DNA from 2 places in the Nocardioides plantarum genome. Region 2 is predicted to be linked to the other one. Evidence: predicted binding sites of a transcription regulator. Region 2 holds the regulator's gene; the other holds the start of a gene.
The links. Region 2 encodes HrcA, which represses chaperone genes, less so after heat shock. Its sites were predicted from a motif close to TTGGCACTCGNNNNNNNCGAGTGCCAA; they were not measured.
Positions count from the first base shown of each region.

Region 1: the regulator HrcA is predicted to act here: its motif matches at 1,120-1,146, upstream of groL (chaperonin GroEL).

Region 1 is NZ_VDMS01000001.1:1,309,728-1,318,610, reverse strand. It holds gene FJQ56_RS06150 (ATP-grasp domain-containing protein) at 44-883, shown strand; gene groL (chaperonin GroEL) at 1,308-2,939, shown strand; gene FJQ56_RS06140 (serine/threonine-protein kinase) at 3,216-5,078, opposite strand; gene FJQ56_RS06135 (RNA polymerase sigma factor) at 5,200-5,742, shown strand; gene FJQ56_RS06130 (hypothetical protein) at 5,739-6,464, shown strand; gene FJQ56_RS06125 (nucleotidyltransferase family protein) at 6,475-7,038, shown strand; gene FJQ56_RS06120 (AAA family ATPase) at 7,162-8,046, shown strand; gene FJQ56_RS06115 (vWA domain-containing protein) at 8,043-8,883, shown strand, end outside.
Region 2 is NZ_VDMS01000004.1:335,120-344,002, reverse strand. It holds gene FJQ56_RS17865 (exopolysaccharide biosynthesis polyprenyl glycosylphosphotransferase) at 1-764, opposite strand, end outside; gene hemW (radical SAM family heme chaperone HemW) at 1,163-2,359, shown strand; gene FJQ56_RS17855 (DUF3097 domain-containing protein) at 2,432-3,268, opposite strand; gene FJQ56_RS17850 (hypothetical protein) at 3,332-3,514, opposite strand; gene FJQ56_RS17845 (MBL fold metallo-hydrolase) at 3,561-4,418, opposite strand; gene FJQ56_RS17840 (hypothetical protein) at 4,450-5,202, opposite strand; gene hrcA (heat-inducible transcriptional repressor HrcA) at 5,371-6,417, shown strand; gene dnaJ (molecular chaperone DnaJ) at 6,477-7,634, shown strand; gene FJQ56_RS17825 (16S rRNA (uracil(1498)-N(3))-methyltransferase) at 7,667-8,407, shown strand; gene FJQ56_RS17820 (Gmad2 immunoglobulin-like domain-containing protein) at 8,580-8,883, opposite strand, start outside.

The sequences.
Region 1 (8,883 bases), on a different contig from region 2:
ACCCGATGCGGCGGGCCGTGTGGCTGATCCTTCGAGGGTGCTCGTGACCGACGTCCTCCTGGTCACCAGCAGCAGCTACCCCGACGGCGAGGTGGGCCACGAGCTCCTCGTCGGGGCCCTGGCCGCGCGCGGCCTCACCAGTCGGTGGGTCGTGTGGGACGACCCGTTCGTCGGCTGGTCCGACGCCGAGCTGGTGTGCGTCCGCTCGACCTGGGACTACCATGCGCGCCTGCCTGACTTCCTCGGCTGGGCCGGCAGCGTCGGGCCCCGCCTGCTCCACGGCGTCGAGGCGTTCCGCTGGAACACCGACAAGAGGTACCTCGACGACCTCGCCCGGCTGGGCGGCGTACCGACGGTCCCGACGGTCGTCGCCGACGACCCGGTCGACCTGCGGGCGGCGATCAGCCGCTTCGGTACCTCGGTGGTCAAGCCGCGGGTCGGCGCGGGTGGCCGCGGCATCGTCATCGTCCACGACGCCGAGACGTGGCTGCCCGTCGATGCCGGTCCCTGGATCGTCCAGCCGCTGCTCGAGTCGGTCCACCACGAGGGCGAGGTGTCGGTGTTCGTGATGGCCGGCCACCCGGTGAGTCAGGTCAACAAGATCGCCTCGCCCCACGACATCCGGGTGCACGAGGAGTACGGCGGCACCTCGGTCGCGGCGGTCCTGACCCACGAGGCGGCGATGCTGGCGGTCGACGCGGTCGCGGCCACCACCGAGATCCTGGGCTGCGAGATCCTCTACGCGCGCGTCGACATGCTGCGCAGCGACGGTCGCCTGCTGGTCAGCGAGGTCGAGATCACCGAGCCCGGCCTCTACCTCGACCTGGTCTCCGACAACGCCGAGAGCTTCGCCGACGCGGTCGCCGTGCGGCTGGGCCGCTGAGGTGGGCGGGGTGGGGTGGGGTGGTCGGGGTCTCCAACCCGCGCAATCGAACGAGTCGGGTGGGGCTGAGACGGGTTCCGGGCCGCCGACTCGTTCGATCGAACGAGTCGGGCGGCTTCCAGGCCCGTCCGGTGCGACCAACCCGTTCGATTGCGCGGGTCGGACGAGCCCAGGTCCAAGCGGGATGACCATCCTCGGCAGGAGCCCGTCCCTTCACCCTCGGCCCGACCCCTGGGTTGTCACTCTCGGGGGCCGAGTGCTAAACATGAGGCTGGCACTCTCAGCACGAGAGTGACAACCGGAGCGGTGCCAGCTGAGGCACGCTCGTCGGCGAGAAAGGGTTCGCCGGCCGAGCGCGTCGTCCGTCGCGGGCAGCCCACCACCCCGGATCCCCAGAACTCTGCATCGTGAGGATCCAGAAGTTATGTCCAAGTTGATCGCATTCAACGAGGAGGCCCGGCGCGGCCTCGAGCGTGGCATGAACACGCTCGCCGACGCCGTCAAGGTCACCCTCGGTCCCAAGGGCCGCAACGTCGTTCTCGAGAAGAAGTGGGGAGCGCCCACGATCACCAACGACGGTGTCTCCATCGCCAAGGAGATCGAGCTCGAGGACCCCTACGAGAAGATCGGCGCCGAGCTGGTCAAGGAGGTCGCCAAGAAGACCGACGACGTCGCCGGTGACGGTACGACGACCGCCACGGTCCTGGCCCAGGCGATGGTCCGCGAGGGCCTGCGCAACGTGGCCGCCGGCGCCAACCCGATGGGTCTCAAGCGCGGCATCGAGGCGGCTGTCGTGGCCGTCTCCGAGCAGCTGTCCGCCATGGCCAAGGAGGTCGAGACCCGCGAGCAGATCGCGGCCACGGCCACCATCTCCGCTGGTGGCGACACCACCGTCGGTGACGCCATCGCCGAGGCGATGGACAAGGTCGGCAAGGAGGGCGTGATCACGGTCGAGGAGTCCAACACCTTCGGCATCGACCTCGAGCTGACCGAGGGCATGCGCTTCGACAAGGGCTACATCTCGGCCTACTTCGTCACCGACCCCGAGCGCATGGAGACCGTGCTGGAGGACCCCTACATCCTCCTGGCCAACTCCAAGGTCAGCAGCGTCAAGGACCTGCTGCCGCTCCTCGAGAAGGTCATGCAGTCCGGCAAGCCGCTGCTGATCATCTCCGAGGACGTCGACGGCGAGGCCCTGTCCACGCTGGTCGTCAACAAGATCCGTGGCACGTTCAAGTCGGTCGCCGTCAAGGCCCCCGGCTTCGGCGACCGCCGCAAGGCCATGCTCCAGGACATCGCGATCCTGACCGGCGGCCAGGTCATCTCCGAGGAGGTCGGCCTCAAGCTCGAGACCGCCACCATGGACCTGCTCGGCCAGGCCCGCAAGGTCGTCATCACCAAGGACGAGACCACCATCGTCGAGGGTGCCGGCGACCAGGGCCAGATCGAGGGCCGGGTCAACCAGATCCGCGCCGAGATCGAGAAGTCCGACTCCGACTACGACCGCGAGAAGCTGCAGGAGCGCCTGGCCAAGCTGGCCGGCGGCGTGGCGGTCATCAAGGTCGGCGCGGCCACCGAGGTCGAGCTCAAGGAGCGCAAGCACCGCATCGAGGACGCCGTCCGCAACGCCAAGGCGGCTGTCGAGGAGGGCATCGTCGCCGGTGGCGGCGTGGCGCTCGTCCAGGCTGCGGCCACCGCGTTCGACAAGCTCGACCTGGTCGGCGACGAGGCCACGGGCGTCAACATCGTGCGCGTCGCGACGTCGGCCCCGCTCAAGCAGATCGCGATCAACGCCGGCCTCGAGGGTGGCGTCGTCGCGGAGAAGGTCGCCAACCTGACCCCGGGTCACGGCCTCAACGCCGCGACCGGCGAGTACGTCGACATGATCGCCGAGGGCATCATCGACCCCGCCAAGGTCACCCGCTCGGCCCTGCAGAACGCCGCCTCCATCGCGGCGCTGTTCCTCACCACCGAGGCCGTCGTGGCCGACAAGCCCGAGAAGGCCGCGCCCATGGGCGGCGACCCCTCGGGTGGCATGGGCGGCATGGACTTCTGAGTCCAGCCCGTCCAGGCTGCACCGCCTGCTAGATCCGTACGCCGGCCCGTCGCGAGTGATCGCGGCGGGCCGGTGTCGTTTCGTCCAGACCTGGCTCTCGGCGGCCGCGGCGGTGACCAACTCGCGCAATCGAACGGGTTGGGCCCCGGGAGCTGCCGTCTGCGGTGGCCGACTCGTGCGATTGAACGGGTTGGAGCTCGGGGACCAGCCCCCACCCCCCACCGACTCGTTCGATCGCACGAGTCGGCCGGCGGCGTCACCAGCCCGGGCGGGACCTCAGCGCTTCCAGCGGAACGACACGATCATCGGGTCGATCTGGGCGCGCCGCTCGGCGACCGAGTCGCTGGCGCTGTGCTGGAACGTCACCCGGTAGAGGAAGGTGCCGCGCTGGGCGAACCAGGTCTCCTCGACGAACGACAGGTTGTCCTTCGGCGAGTAGTAGGTCGCGGTGATCCGTACCGCTCGCTGGCCGTCGAGCCACGCGGTGCGCAGCAGCTTGCTGTTCTTGAGCCGGATGCTCTTGTCGTTCTTGTCCAGGGCCTTCACGGCGCTCTGCGCGGCGACCTTGAGCAGCTCGATCGACTCGATCTTGAAGCCCGGGTTGCTGCGCCGGATGAACACCGAGGAGTAGTAGCCCTCGCGGTCGGAGTAGTCGCGCGAGCCGATGCCGGAGTCGACGATCCCGGAGTCGATGCGACCCCAGCCCCTCGGCACCCGCAGCGAGGCGACCCCCAGCGTCATCCGCGGGCCGGTCGCCGCCTTCACGTCGGGGTAGAAGGGCTTGGGAGCCTTCTTCTTCGGCGGCGTCGGCTTCGAGGTCGGCGTGGAGGTCGGCGTCGGGCTCGGCGCCTGGGTGGTCGGCTCGGTGGTCGGCGACGTCGTCGGATCGGTGGTGGGATCGCTCGTCGCGGAGGTCTCGACGGGCTGGGTTGTCGACCCGGCCGCCTCGGGACGGTCGCCGTCGGACCCGTTGACGGCCACGGCGATGCCGGCCCCGACGGCGATCGCCACGACCGCGACGACGGCGCCGACCACGACCAGGGCGGTACGCCGCCGCGGGGGCTGGGTGCGCGGGGGCTGCCACGTCTGCGGACCGGGGGACCAGGCGGCAGCCGGCACCGACGGCACCGACGGCACCGACGGCACCGACGGCACCGACGGCACCGGGGTGGCCGGACGAGGAAGCGGCGGGGCCGACGAGTAGCCGCCCGGCCCGCCCGACGGAACCCCCGAGGGACCAGACGGCCCCGACGGCCGCTGTCCGGTCAACGGGGTCAGCGGCACCAAGGGCGGGTGCGGTGTCGCCGCGGCCAGCCGGCCGAGCTCGCGCAGGTCCTCGCGCATCGCCCGGGCGTCGGGGTAGCGCGCGCCGGGCTCCTTGGCCATCGAGCGCTGCAGCACTGCGTTGGCGGCGACCGCCACCGGCGAGCTCGGCACCAGCTGCGGCACCGGCGCGTTGAGGTGGCTCATCCCGATCTCGACGTCGCTCCCGGCGTACGGCGCCGCGCCGACGAGCGAGGTGAACAGCACGCAGCCCAGGGCGTAGAGGTCGGCCGCGGCGGTGGCGGGCTCGCCGCGCAGGCGCTCGGGGGCCAGGTAGGCGAAGGTGCCGGCGACCACGCCCGGCGCGGTCAGGCCCGGGTCGCGGTCCTGGGCGATGCCGAAGTCGCAGAGGTAGACGAAGAGCTCGGTGCTGACCTCGCGCAGCAGCACGTTGCTCGGCTTGACGTCACGGTGCACGACCCCGGCGGCGTGCGAGTCGCCCAGCGCCCACGCGAGCTGCTCGGCGAGCTGGGCGGCCTGTGCCGCGGGCATCGGCCCGTAGGTTCCGAGGGCGCCGGACAGGTCGCCGCCGGCGACGTACTGGGTGGCGATGTAGAGGCAGCCGTCGTGCTCTCCGTGGTCGAGGATCTGCACGATGTGCGGGGAGTCGAGGCGGGCCAGCACGGTGGCCTCGCGGGAGAAGCGGGTGCGGTAGTCGTCCTGGGCGGCGAGCTCGGGGGACAGCACCTTGAGGGCGACCGTGCGGCCGAGCCCCCGGTGCTCGGCGGCGAACACGACACCCATGCCGCCACGTCCCAGCTGGCGCACGATGCGATAGCTGCCGAACTCCTCGCCCACGGAAGGGAAACGGGCCACGGGTCACCTCCTCGAGCCGGACCGGTGTCGCTCAGCCTCTCACTGCGGGGCCCGGTCGAAACGCCGTGGTCCACCTGTCGCGGTGAGTGGACGGCCCGGCGCCGTGTGACACGGTGTCCGGGTGACCTCCACGGCCCGCCGCGACCGGTTCGAGGACGTCGCCGCCGAGGTCGTCGAGCCGCTGCGGCGCTTCCTGGCCCGGCGTACCGACCCCGCGACGGCCGACGACGTGCTGGCCGAGACGCTGCTCGTGTGCTGGCGGCGCATCGACGAGGTGCCCGACGCTCCGCTCGCCTGGACGTACGGCGTCGCCCGGCTCTGCCTGGCCAACGCCGACCGCAGTGCCCGCCGGCAGCGACGGGTCGCGGCCAGGGTGGCGACCGTCGACCCGCCGGCCGTCGGCACGCCCGGGCCGGGCGGGGAGAGCCCGCAGGAGGCGGCGGTCACCGAGGCCCTGGGCGCACTCCCGGTCAAGGACGCCGAGCTGCTGCGGCTGTGGGCCTGGGAGCAGCTCACCCCGGCCGAGATCGCGGTCGTCCTCGACGCGACGCCGAACGCCGTGAGCATCCGGCTGCACCGCGCCCGCGGAAAGCTGCGCGACGAGCTGCGAAACATCGGCGTCGGTGCCGGACATGAACAGTCGACGGAGGGGAGGACGCCATGACCGACGAGCACCACGACGACAGCGACGACATCGACGACATCGACCGCGGCGACGACGCGGACCTGCGCGCGCTGCTGCGCTCGGTCGACCCGGCGGCCTCCCTGCCCCAGGCCGACCCGACCCGGGTGGCCCGACTCCTGGAGGACACCATGACCGACGACCTCACCGACGAGTCCCGCGCCGACGGTGCGCACGGCCGGAGCCCGCTGACCTGGATCGTGGCCGCGGCCGCGGTCCTGGTGATCGGCGGTGGCGTCCTGTTCGCCACCACGCGCGGCGACGACGAGGCGCCCCCGACCGCCGGTGACGCGCCGTCGGCGCCGGCCGATACCGACGGCGACCCGGCCGGGTCCGAGGGCGGCGGCAGCCCGTCGGTGACCGACCTGACCGCGACCGGTGGCGCCGCCGCCAAGTGCCGCACACCCGAGTCGTCCCCCGACGTGGTGGCCAGCCAGACGACGGTCGTCGACGGCACGGTGGACTCCGTCAGCGGCAGCACCGTCACGATCACGCCCACCCGCTTCTATGCCGGCGAGCCGACCGACGTGGTCGTCGTCCAGGCGCCCGGCCCCGACATGGAGGCGCTGCTGTCGGCCGTCAGGTTCGAGGAGGGCAAGCGCTACCTCGTGGCCGCGACCGACGGTCGTGTGACCCTGTGCGGCTTCAGCGCCGAGTACTCCGCGTCGCTGGCCGACGTCTACGCCACCGCGTTCCCGGGCTGAGGTCGAGCGGATGACGGCGGGAGTGCTGCTGGCGGCCGGTGGCGGGTCGCGGATGGGCACGCCCAAGGCGCTCGTGCGCGACCCCGACGGCACCTCGTGGCTGCTGCGCAGCATCGACGTGCTGCGCGAGGCCGGCTGCGACCACCTGCTCGTCGTGCTCGGCGCCGCGGCCGACGAGGCCCGGGCGCTGCTGCCCGACCCGCTGCCCGACGACCTGCGCGTCGTCGTCGCCGACGACTGGGCCACCGGCATGGCGGCGTCGCTCTCGACCGGGCTGTCCGCGCTGCAGCACGACGACGGCGAGGTCGCCCTGATCACGCTGGTCGACCTGCCCGACGTCGGCGCCGACGTCGCGCGCCGGGTGCTCGCGGTCGCCGCCGGCCCCGACAGCCTCGCGCGGGCGACGTACGACGGTCGGCCAGGTCACCCGGTGCTGATGGGGCGCGAGCACTGGTTCCCCGCGGCCGCGACGGTCGAGGGGGACGCCGGCGCCAAGGACTACCTGAGGGAGCACGGGTGCGTGGGCGTCGAGTGCGGCGACCTGGCCAGCGGTCGCGACGTCGACTCGCGCTGAGCGGGTCGGGTGGGTCGGCTGCGGTGGTCTCGAGGCTCGTCGCCGGGGCTCCTCGCACCTCGACCGACGTGGGAGTCGGCTCGACCGACGTCGGTCCAACCCGCGGCTCGTAGGCTCACGAGGGTGCAGACACCGTCGTCCGTCGCCGAGGTCGCCCAGCGTCTCGGCACCACCGGCTACCTGTGCGACGACGACCTCGCGACCGTGGCCTACCTCGCACTGGCCATGCAGCGACCGCTGCTGCTCGAGGGCGAGCCCGGCACGGGCAAGACCGCGCTGGCCGAGGCGCTCGCCGTCGCGCTCGACGTACCCCTGGTGCGGCTGCAGTGCTACGAGGGCATCGACGCCACGCAGGCGCTCTACGACTGGGACTTCCCGCGGCAGGTGCTCCACCTGCGCGCGCTCGAGGCGACCGGCGGCGTGGGCGGGGGAGACCTGGAGGAGGCCGAGAAGAGCCTCTACGACGAGCGCTTCCTGCTCGCCCGGCCGGTGCTGACGGCGCTCCAGCAGAGCCCGGCGGTGCTGCTGGTCGACGAGATCGACCGCGCCGACGACGAGTTCGAGGCGTTCCTGCTCGAGGTGCTCTCGACCTACCAGGTGAGCATCCCCGAGCTCGGGACCGTGCGGGCGACGACGCCGCCGATCGTGGTGCTCACGTCCAACCGCACCCGCGAGCTGCACGACGCCCTCAAGCGGCGCTGCCTCTACCACTGGATCGACCACCCCGGCCTCGAGCGCGAGGTGGCGATCGTCCGCTCGCGCGCCCCCGAGGTGTCGGCCGCGCTCGCCGAGCAGGTCGTGGGCGTGGTGCAGCGGTTGCGCACCCAGCTCGACCTGGAGAAGCCGCCGGGGGTCGCCGAGACCCTCGACTGGGCCCGCGCCCTGCAGCACCTCGGCACCACCGACCTCGACCTCGAGTCCTCCGCGCGCACCCTCGGTGCGCTGGTGAAGTACCGCGAGGACGCCGACCGGGTGCGCCACGCCCTCGACAACATGCTGCGGCCATGAGCGCGCCCGTGAGCGCCCCCGTGAGCACCCCCGTGAGCGCCCCGACGAGCGCGCACGCGCCCGACGAGGTGCTCCTCGCCTTCGCCCGCGCGCTGCGTGCCGCCGGCGTCGGGGTGACGCACGACCGGGCGGCCGGCTTCCTCGAGGCGACGGCCCTGGTGGGCCTGGGCGCTCGCGGGGCGACGTACGCCGCGGGCCGGGCGACGCTCTGCTCGACCCCCGACGACCTGCTGCGCTACGACCAGGTCTTCGAGGCGTTCTTCGACGCCCGCGACGGGCTGCCCCGCGAGAAGCCGGCCGCGCCGAGCCGCCCGGTGACGTCGTCGATCGCGCTGGGGGAGGGGGCGGGCGAGGGCGACGCCGACGAGCAGGACGACGCCGTGCGCGCCCTGGCCAGCGAGGTCGAGGTGCTGCGCCACCGCGACCTGGCCACGATGACCGCCGCCGAGAAGCACCACCTCGCCGCGATGTTCGCGACCCTGCGACCGCGGCCGCCGATGCGGCGCACGCTGCGCCGCGAGCCGTGGCGCCGCGGCGAGGTCGACGCCGCCCGCACCCTGCGCGCGACCATGCGCCGCCACGGCGAGCCGGCCCCGATCGCCTGGCGCCACCGGCGCGCCCGGCCGCGCCGGGTGGTCCTGCTGCTCGACGTGTCGGGCTCGATGAGCGGCTACGCCGACGCCCTGCTGCGCCTCGCGCACACCCTCACCCACGCCCTCGAGACCCGGGGCGGCCGGGTCGAGACGTTCACCGTCGGCACCCGCCTCACCCACCTGACCCGGGCGCTGCGCAGTCGCGACGCCGAGCGGGCGCTGGTGGCCGCCGGGTCCGCCGTAC
Region 2 (8,883 bases):
AGCAGGAGCAGCGCGATCGCGGCCAGCGTGACGTCGAGACCGCGTTTGAGGCCCTGGCCGATCGACCGGTCCGACAGCCGGACCAGTCGCGTGAGCGCGATGTCGTGGATGACCTCGGTGCGGTGCTGGTGGACGCGACCCATCGTCTCGAAGAAGCGCGGGACGACGAAGACCTGGTGGTTGCCCTCGACCGCGTGCCGCACCGCCTTGACCATCGCCGCGTCGGGCGGGCCCGAGAAGGCGAACACGATGTCGCGCACCCCGAGGTCGACGATCGCGCGCGGCAGGGTGGCGACCCCGCCGAGGTGCGGGCTGGGCAGCGGCCCCGTCTCCGAGGTCACCTCGCCCACCATCCCGACCGGCTGCAGCCCGTAGGCCCCGTCGGAGCGCAGCGCCTCGGTGATCCGGACGGCCACGACGTCGGTGCCGACGATGATCGCGGGGTGGGCGATCCGGCGAGCGCGTCGCCTCCGGTTGACCATGCCGTAGACGACGGCCCGGGTCGTCACCAGCAGGGTCAGGAAGAGCGCCGCAGCGGTCGCGGCGCGGGCCATGGTGGGCTCAGGTACGTTCGCGATCCTCGGCACGAGCGCGAGGTAGCCCACGACCACGGCGCCTGTCGTCAGCGTCATGCGGGGCAGGTCGTCGAGCACGCTGAGCACCAGCTTGGAGCGGTGCAGGTGGGCCAGGCTCGACGCCATCACGACCATCGCGGTGGTGACCGCCAGCAGCACCGGGCCGTCGACGCCCAGCAGGAGCAGCATCACCGCCGCGGCGCCGAGGTCGAGCGCGATCAGGATGGGCCCGAGGGCCAGGAGACCCGGTCGACCCGGCCGACCCGGTCCGTGCGGTCGGTATGGACGGTGTTGCGGACGTGCGAGCTTCCCCATGATGTTGCGCCCCCCCAGGCGATGGAGGCGTCCCGCCGGATCGCGGCCGGACACCCTCGACAGACCGTGTGAGTACCACCGGTCTCCTCCACCCTGCGCCACGAGTGGGAGCTTTAAAAGCCGGACGGGCCTGGGAGACTGACGAATAAATGACGTATTGGGGCACGACCGGTTGACACGATGTGCAGGTACTTGACACGTCCAGCAACCGTCAGGGGTGCTGGGTGGTCCGGGTGGTCGTCCGGGTGCCGCCTCGCTGGAAGGATGCTGCCATGCCGTCCGCCCTTCCCGCAGGAGAATCAGCCCCCGAGGACGGTTCGCTCCCGTCGGCGTCGCTCGAGCACCTCGCCGAGCGGTCGTTCTCCTTCTACGTGCACGTGCCCTACTGCTCGGTGCGGTGCGGCTACTGCGACTTCAACACCTACACCGCCGCCGAGCTGGGTCCCGGCGCCTCGCGGGCCACGTACGCCGCGCAGGCGGTCGAGGAGGTCCGGCTCGCTCGTCGGGTGCTCGGCCAGCGCGACCTCCCCGTCGAGACGGTCTTCCTCGGCGGCGGCACCCCGACCCTCCTGCCGCCGGCCGACCTGGCCTCGGTGCTCACGGCGATCGACACCGAGTTTGGGCTGGCACCGGGCGCCGAGGTCACCACCGAGTCCAACCCCGACTCGGTGACGCGCGCCGACCTCGACGCCCTGCGTGCGGCTGGGTTCACCCGGATCTCCTTCGGCGTGCAGTCGGCGGTGGGGCACGTGCTGCGGGTGCTCGACCGGACCCACGACCCCGAGCGTGTGCCGCGGGTGGTCCAGGACGCCCGCGCCGCCGGCTTCGAGCAGGTCAGCCTCGACCTGATCTACGGCACGCCGGGGGAGTCCCTGGCCGACTGGGAGGTCTCGCTCGCGGCGGCCCTGGCCTGCGAGCCCGACCACGTGTCGGCGTACGCGCTGATCGTCGAGGACGGCACCGCCCTGGCCCGTCAGGTCCGCCGCGGCATCGTGCCGATGCCGGACGACGACGACCTCGCGGACAAGTACCTCGTGGCCGACGAGCGGCTGGGTGCCGCGGGCCTCGGTTGGTACGAGGTCTCCAACTGGGGCGCGCCGTGTCGCCACAACCTCGCCTACTGGCGCGGGGGCGACTGGTGGGGCGTCGGGCCCGGGGCCCACTCCCACGTCGGTGGGACCCGCTGGTGGAACGTCAAGCACCCCACGGCGTACGCCGCCCGGATCGCCTCCGGCGCGAGCCCGGTGCACGCCCGCGAGGTGCTCGACGACCAGACCCGTCGGGTGGAGCGGGTGCTGCTCGAGGTGCGGCTGCGCGACGGGCTGCCGCTCGCCGTGCTCGACGCGGAGGGTCGTGACGCGGTCGGCCGGATCGTCGACGACGGCCTGGCCGTGCTCGACGGGGAGCGGATGGTGCTGACCCTGCGCGGCCGGCTGCTGGCCGACGCCGTCGTGCGCGACCTCCTCTGACCGCTGACCCGTCGCCCACGGGCGACGGGTCAGCGCGGGATCTCGATCGACCCGTCGCCCACGGGCGACGGGTCAGCCGTCGACGGTGACGAAGTCGATGAGCTCCTCGACCCGGCCGAGCAGGGCGGGGTCGCAGTCGGCGTAGGAGTCGACGCGCGACAGGATCTGCTTCCAGGCGCGGGCGATGTCGGCCTGCTCGGCGTGCGGCCAGCCGAGCGCGGCGCAGACGCCCTTCTTCCACTCCACGTCGCGGGGGATGTCGGGCCAGCGGGTCAGCCCGATCCGCTCGGGCTTCACCGCGGCCCAGATGTCGACGTAGGGGTGGCCCACGACCAGGACGTGGGGACCCTCGACCTGGCGCGCGATCCGCTGCTCCTTGGAGCCGGCGACGAGGTGGTCGACCAGGACGCCGACCTTGCGCTGCGGGCCGGGGCCGAACTCGGCCAGCACCTCGGCGAGGTGGTCGACGCCGTCGAGGAGCTCGACCACCACGCCCTCGAGGCGCAGGTCGTCGCCCCACACCTTCTCGACGAGCTCGGCGTCGTGGCGTCCCTCGACGAAGATCCGGCTGGCCCGGGCGACACGGGCGGACGCGCCGTGGACGGCGACGGAGCCGGAGGCGGTGCGGGTCGGCTTCGCCGGCGCCGTACGACGCACGGGCGGCACGAGCACGACCGGCCGGCCCTCGAGCAGGAAGCCGGGGCCGAGCGGGAAGGTCCGTCGCTTGGAGCGGCGGTCCTCCAGCGTGAGGGTGTCGAGGTCGCGATCCACGGCGACGATCTCGCCGACGAAGTCGGTCATGACCTCCTCGACGACGAGTCCCAGGTCGGCGCTGGTCTCGACCGCACGGCCGCGCTTGGGCGCGCGCCAGTCGCCGGAGAGCACGTCGGAGCCGTATCGATCTGCCACCCCCGTCACGCTAGGTGCCCGGGGCCACCACGGCGGTCAGGACGCGCCGTCGGCGGGCGTGACCTACTCGGACCCGCCCGACTCGTCAGACTCGTCGGACTGCTCGGCGTGCTTTCCGCCGCTGAGCAGGTCGTCGACGGTCTCGCCGGGCTCCAGGCCCTCGGCCAGCGGGTTGTCGTCGGGCCGCAGGTCCTCGGGGAGCTGCTCGTCGTCGATGGCCTCGGGGGTCGCGTCGCTCTCGGTCATGCCCCGAACCTACGTCAGGGCCGGGCCCGGGGGAGCCCGGCGGCGCTCAGAGGAGCGGCAGCCGCTTCTGCGAGCGGGGCAGCTGCTCGTAGCCCCGCCTCACCGCGTCGCCCAGGTACTTCTCGGGGAACGGCCAGTCGCCGGTGGCGAGGGCGTCGGCGACGGGGACGCCGCGACCGGCGAGGTCGCGCAGCGTCTCGGCGAGGACGCCGATGTCGTTGCGCTGCACCTCGAGGAACTCACGGTCGACGACCGCCCCGTGCCCGGGTACGACGACCGAGGACGTCGTCGTCAGGCCCAGGACGACGTCGAGGCTGAGCGGCCACTCCAGCGGCCAGCACTCGGGGCCGAACCCGGGCGTCGCGTCACGCTCCGCGGACTCCTCGATCAGGTCGCCGAGCAGCACCGCGTCGGCATCGGGCACACGCACGACCAGGTCGCCGGACGTGTGGCCGCGGCCGGGGTGGACCAGCTCGACGTAGCGGTCGCCCAGGTCGACCACGCGCGCCGAGGAGAAGGTGTGGTCGGCCGGGACCAGCGTGGTGGCCCGGATCTCGGCGCTGCGCGGGTCGGCGTCGTCGGGGTCGTAGCCGCCCTCCTGGCCGACGAACGCCCGCTGGGCCTCGGCGGCCGCCTCGTGGGCGTGGATCGGGACCTCGCCGTACGCCGTGCGGAAGGTGCCGTTGCCGAAGCAGTGGTCGTGGTGCTCGTGGGTGTTGACGATGCCGACGACCTCGCCGGCGCCGAGGGCACGGACCTCGTCGACCACCTGGGCGGCCGCGGCGGCGGAGGCGTGGGTGTCGACGACGAGCAGCCCGCGCTCACCCCCGATGACCGTCACGTTGACGTCGAACCACGCGTGGCGCGCGACCCAGACCCGGTCGGCGACCTCGGAGAACGACATGGCGCCGTTCTACCAGTGGGCGCGCAGGGGGTCAGCAGAGACCGGCGTGCAGCTCGCTGCGCAGCAGGTCGCCGAGGTCGTCGGTGCTCGTGGCCGTGCGGGGGAAGCGGAGCTGGCGGCTGTGGGATCCCTCGAGGTCGACCCACTGCACCTCGACCCCGTGGGCCGACAGGTCGGCGAGGGAGACCCCGACGACCTCGGCCAGCCGGGTGCCGGTGGTGGTGGAGACGGCGCGGCGCAGCTCGACCTGGTGGCACAGGTTGGCGTGCTCGGCGGAGCGCTGCAGGTAGCCGCGGTTGAGCACGTGGTCGGCGGAGCCGAAGGCGTCGACCGGGACGCGTACCTGCCCGTCGGCACGGGGGAGCGTGAGGACGACGACGTCGACCAGCAGGACGATGGTCTCGCGGACCTCGCGGCAGCACTCGCAGCTCTCGCGACCCTGGCTGGCCAGGCGACCGCCGAGGGTCAGCGTCGCGTCGCGGTCGTCGGAGGCCAGGCGGCCCAGACCGCTCTCGAGGGTCAGCAGGGCGCGACGACCGCGCTGGGCGGCGTCGACCAGGCGGGTGCCGACCGGGGCCGAGAACGTCGGCACGCCGCCGAGGTCCTGCATGCCGAGCTCACCGGCGCCGCCGGCGCCGGGGTCACCCAGGTCGCCGAGGACGTCGTCGACCCCGTCGACCACCAGGTTGACGCCGGCCGGGCAGGCCAGCACCGCACGGGCGACCGCGGCCAGGCGGACGGGGTCGCCGGTGGTGGCGGTGGTGTGGTGGTCGAGGCTGGTCATGCGGGGCTCCTCGCGCGCGGGGACGGACGGCGGACCGACCGAGTGACTAAGGCAAGCCTAACCTCATCGTCGTACGTCGTCCACTCCGGTTCGGGGGAGCGGTAGGCTTGGCACTCGGTGCCGACGAGTGCCAGACGAGTCCGGACTCATGCCAGGGGAGGTCAGCACATGCAGGAGGAGCGACGGATCGCCGTCCTGCGCGCGATCGTCCAGGACTACGTCGCCACCGAGGAGCCCGTCGGCTCCAAGGCGCTCGTGGAGCGGCACGGACTCAACGTCTCGCCGGCCACCGTGCGCAACGACATGGCCGCGCTCGAGGACGAGGGCTACCTCACCCAGCCCCACACGAGCGCCGGGCGGGTCCCGACCGACAAGGGCTACCGGCTCTTCGTCGACCGGCTCGGCTCGGTCAAGCCGCTCAGCGCCCCCGAGAAGCGTGCGATCGCCAGCTTCCTCGACGGGGCGGTCGACCTCGACGACGTCGTGTCGCGCAGCGTGCGGCTGCTGTCGCAGCTGACCCGCCAGGTCGCCGTCGTGCAGTACCCCACGCTCTCGCGCTCGACGGTGCGCCACCTCGAGCTGGTGGCGCTGGCCCCCGAGCGGCTGCTCGCGGTCGCCATCCTCAGCACCGGGCGGGTCGAGCAGCGCATCGTCGAGCTGACCGCACCGATCTCCGACGACGACCTCGCCCGCCTGCGCAGCCGGGTCAACCTCGCCGCCACCGGCGAGGTCATCGCCGACGCCGTCACCGCGCTCCGGTCGCTCGGCCCCGTCGATCCCGCGCGCGACCCCACACTCGGGGACGCACCCCTCGCCGACCACACCACCGCCGTCGCCCAGGTGCTCGCCGACGCGATGGGCAACCACCGCTCCGACGAGCGCGTCGCCGTCGGTGGCGCCGCCAACCTGGCGCGCTACGGCGACAGCTTCGAGTCCGCCGTACGCCCCGTCCTCGAGGCGCTCGAGGAGCACGTCGTGCTGCTCAAGCTCCTCGGCGAGGCCAGCCCGGCGGGCACGGTCACGGTGCGCATCGGCGCCGAGGGCCCGATCGAGGACTTCTCGGCCACCAGTGTCGTCGCCACGGGCTACGGCCCCCACGACGACGCGCTCGCCACCCTCGGCATCGTCGGTCCGACGCGGATGGACTACCCCGGCACCATGGCCGCGGTCCGCGCCGTCGCCCGCTACGTCTCGCGGATCCTCGACGAGGCCTGACGGCCCGTCGTACCCCCGCACACCAACCCACGCACGCACCCACGCACGAAGGAACGCAGTTGAGCCAGGACCCGTACGACCTCCTCGGAGTCGCCCGCGACGCGGACGCCGACACCATCAAGAAGGCCTACCGTCGTCTCGCCCGTCAGCTCCACCCCGACGTCAACCCCGACCCGGAGACGCAGGAGAAGTTCAAGGAGGTCACGGCGGCCTACGAGGTGCTGTCGGACCCCCAGAAGCGGGCGGCGTTCGACCGCGGCGGCGACGCGTTCGGCGGCGCCGGCTTCGGCGGCCAGGGCGCCGGCTTCTCGTTCACCGACATCATGGACGCGTTCTTCGGCGGCCAGGGCGGGGCCGGCGGCGGCGGACGTGGTCCGCGGTCCCGGATGCGTCGGGGTCAGGACGCGCTGATCCGCATCGAGATCGAACTGGCCGAGGCCGCGTTCGGGGTCACCCGCGAGCTCAAGGTCGACACCGCGGTGCTCTGCGAGACCTGCCACGGCGACGGTGCCGCGCCGGGCAGCCAGCCGGTCCCGTGCGAGACGTGCCGGGGCCAAGGCGAGGTGGCGGTCGTGCAGCGCTCGTTCCTCGGCGAGGTCCGGACCCTGCGCCCCTGCAGCGCCTGCCGCGGGTTCGGCACGATCATCCCCGACCCGTGCCGCGACTGCTCCGGCGACGGCCGCGTCCGCGCGGGCCGCACCCTGACCGTCAAGATCCCGGCCGGTGTCGACACCGGCACCCGGGTGCAGCTCGGTGAGCAGGGCGAGGTCGGGCCCGGCGGCGGTCCCGCCGGCGACCTCTACGTCGAGATCCACGTCGCGCCCCACGAGACCTTCGTGCGCCAGGGCAACGACCTGCACTGCACCGTCACCCTGCCCATGAGCGCGGCCGCGCTCGGCACCACCCTCACGCTCCCCACCCTCGAGGCCGACGTCGAGAACGGTGCGGGGTCCGGGGTCGAGACGTCGTTCGAGATCGACATCGACCCCGGCACCCAGTCGGGCACCGAGCAGGTGCTGCGCGGTCGCGGCGTGCCCGGCCTGCGCGGCGGACGGGGCGACCTCGTCGTCACGACCGTCGTCGAGACCCCCACCCGCCTCGACCCGCGCCAGGAGGAGCTGCTCCGCGAGCTCGCCGCGATCCGGGGCGAGGAGCAGCCGACCGGGCAGGTCAAGGCCCAGCAGAAGTCGGTCTTCGGGCGACTCTTCGGCCACTGATCCGACGCTGATCCGACGCTGATCCGACGCTGATGTCTCTCCCGGTCCACCTGGTTCCCTCGCTCGACGGCGTCCGGGTCGGCGACCCGGTGGTCGTCGAGGGCGACGAGGCCCACCACGCCGTCGCCGTACGCCGGCTGCGCGCGGGTGAGCGGGTCGTGCTCACCGACGGCCTGGGCGCCACCGTGGTCGGCACGATCACGACGACCGGCAAGCGGCTGCTCGAGGTCGTGGCCGACGAGGTCACCCGCGAGCCGGAGCCGACGCCGCAGGTGGTGGTGGTCCAGGCCCTGCCCAAGGGCGATCGCGGCGAGCTGGCCGTCGAGGTGCTCACCGAGGTCGGCGTCGGCGAGATCGTGCCCTGGGCCGCGGCCCGCTCGGTGGCGGTCTGGAAAGGGGAGCGCGCAGAGAAGTCCCTGGCCCGCTGGCGCTCGACGGCCCGCGAGGCCGCCAAGCAGGCGCGGCGCCCGTGGCACCCGACCGTGGCACCGCTGGCGTCCACCGACGACGTCGTCGCCCTGGTCGCCGCGGCCGACCTGGCCGTCGTGCTGCACGAGGACGCCGTGGCACCACTGGCCTCCCTCGACGTCCCGGCGTCCGGGCGGGTCGTCGTGGTCGTAGGCCCCGAGGGAGGCCTGACCGACGACGAGGTCGCGGCCTTCGTCGCGGCCGGCGCCGTCAGCGTGCGGATGGGCGCCGAGGTGCTGCGAACCTCCACCGCAGGCGTGGCCGCGGTGGCGGCGCTGCTGTCGCGCACCGACCGGTGGGGTTGAGTCGACCGACTCGCGCAATCGAACGAGTCGGGTGCCGCGACCCGGCCCAACCCCTCCCGACTCGTTCGATCGAACGAGTCGGGTGCCGCGACCGGGCCCAACCCCGCCCCGACCCGTTCGATCGAACGAGTCGGGTGGTGCAGCGCCAGCACCCGGCCACCCCCCCCGGGAGTCAGCCGACGGTGAAGGTCTTGGTGTCCTCGAACGGGCCCGGGCCCTCGCCGTCCGACGGGTCGTCGGTCCGGGCCACGAACGTGTAGGTGCCGGCCTCGAGTCCGCTGATGTCGACCTCGGCCTCGAAGGGGTAGAGGCGGTCGCCGAACTGCTCGGCGGTCGTGAAGTCGGAGATCACCTCCTTGCCCGAGGAGTCGAGGACGGCGTACGGGACGGTGGCCTCGAACGAGCTGGCCACCCCCGACACGGCAAGCGTGCCGGACGCGGTGGCGCCCTCCTCGGGCGTCGTGACGCTGACCAGC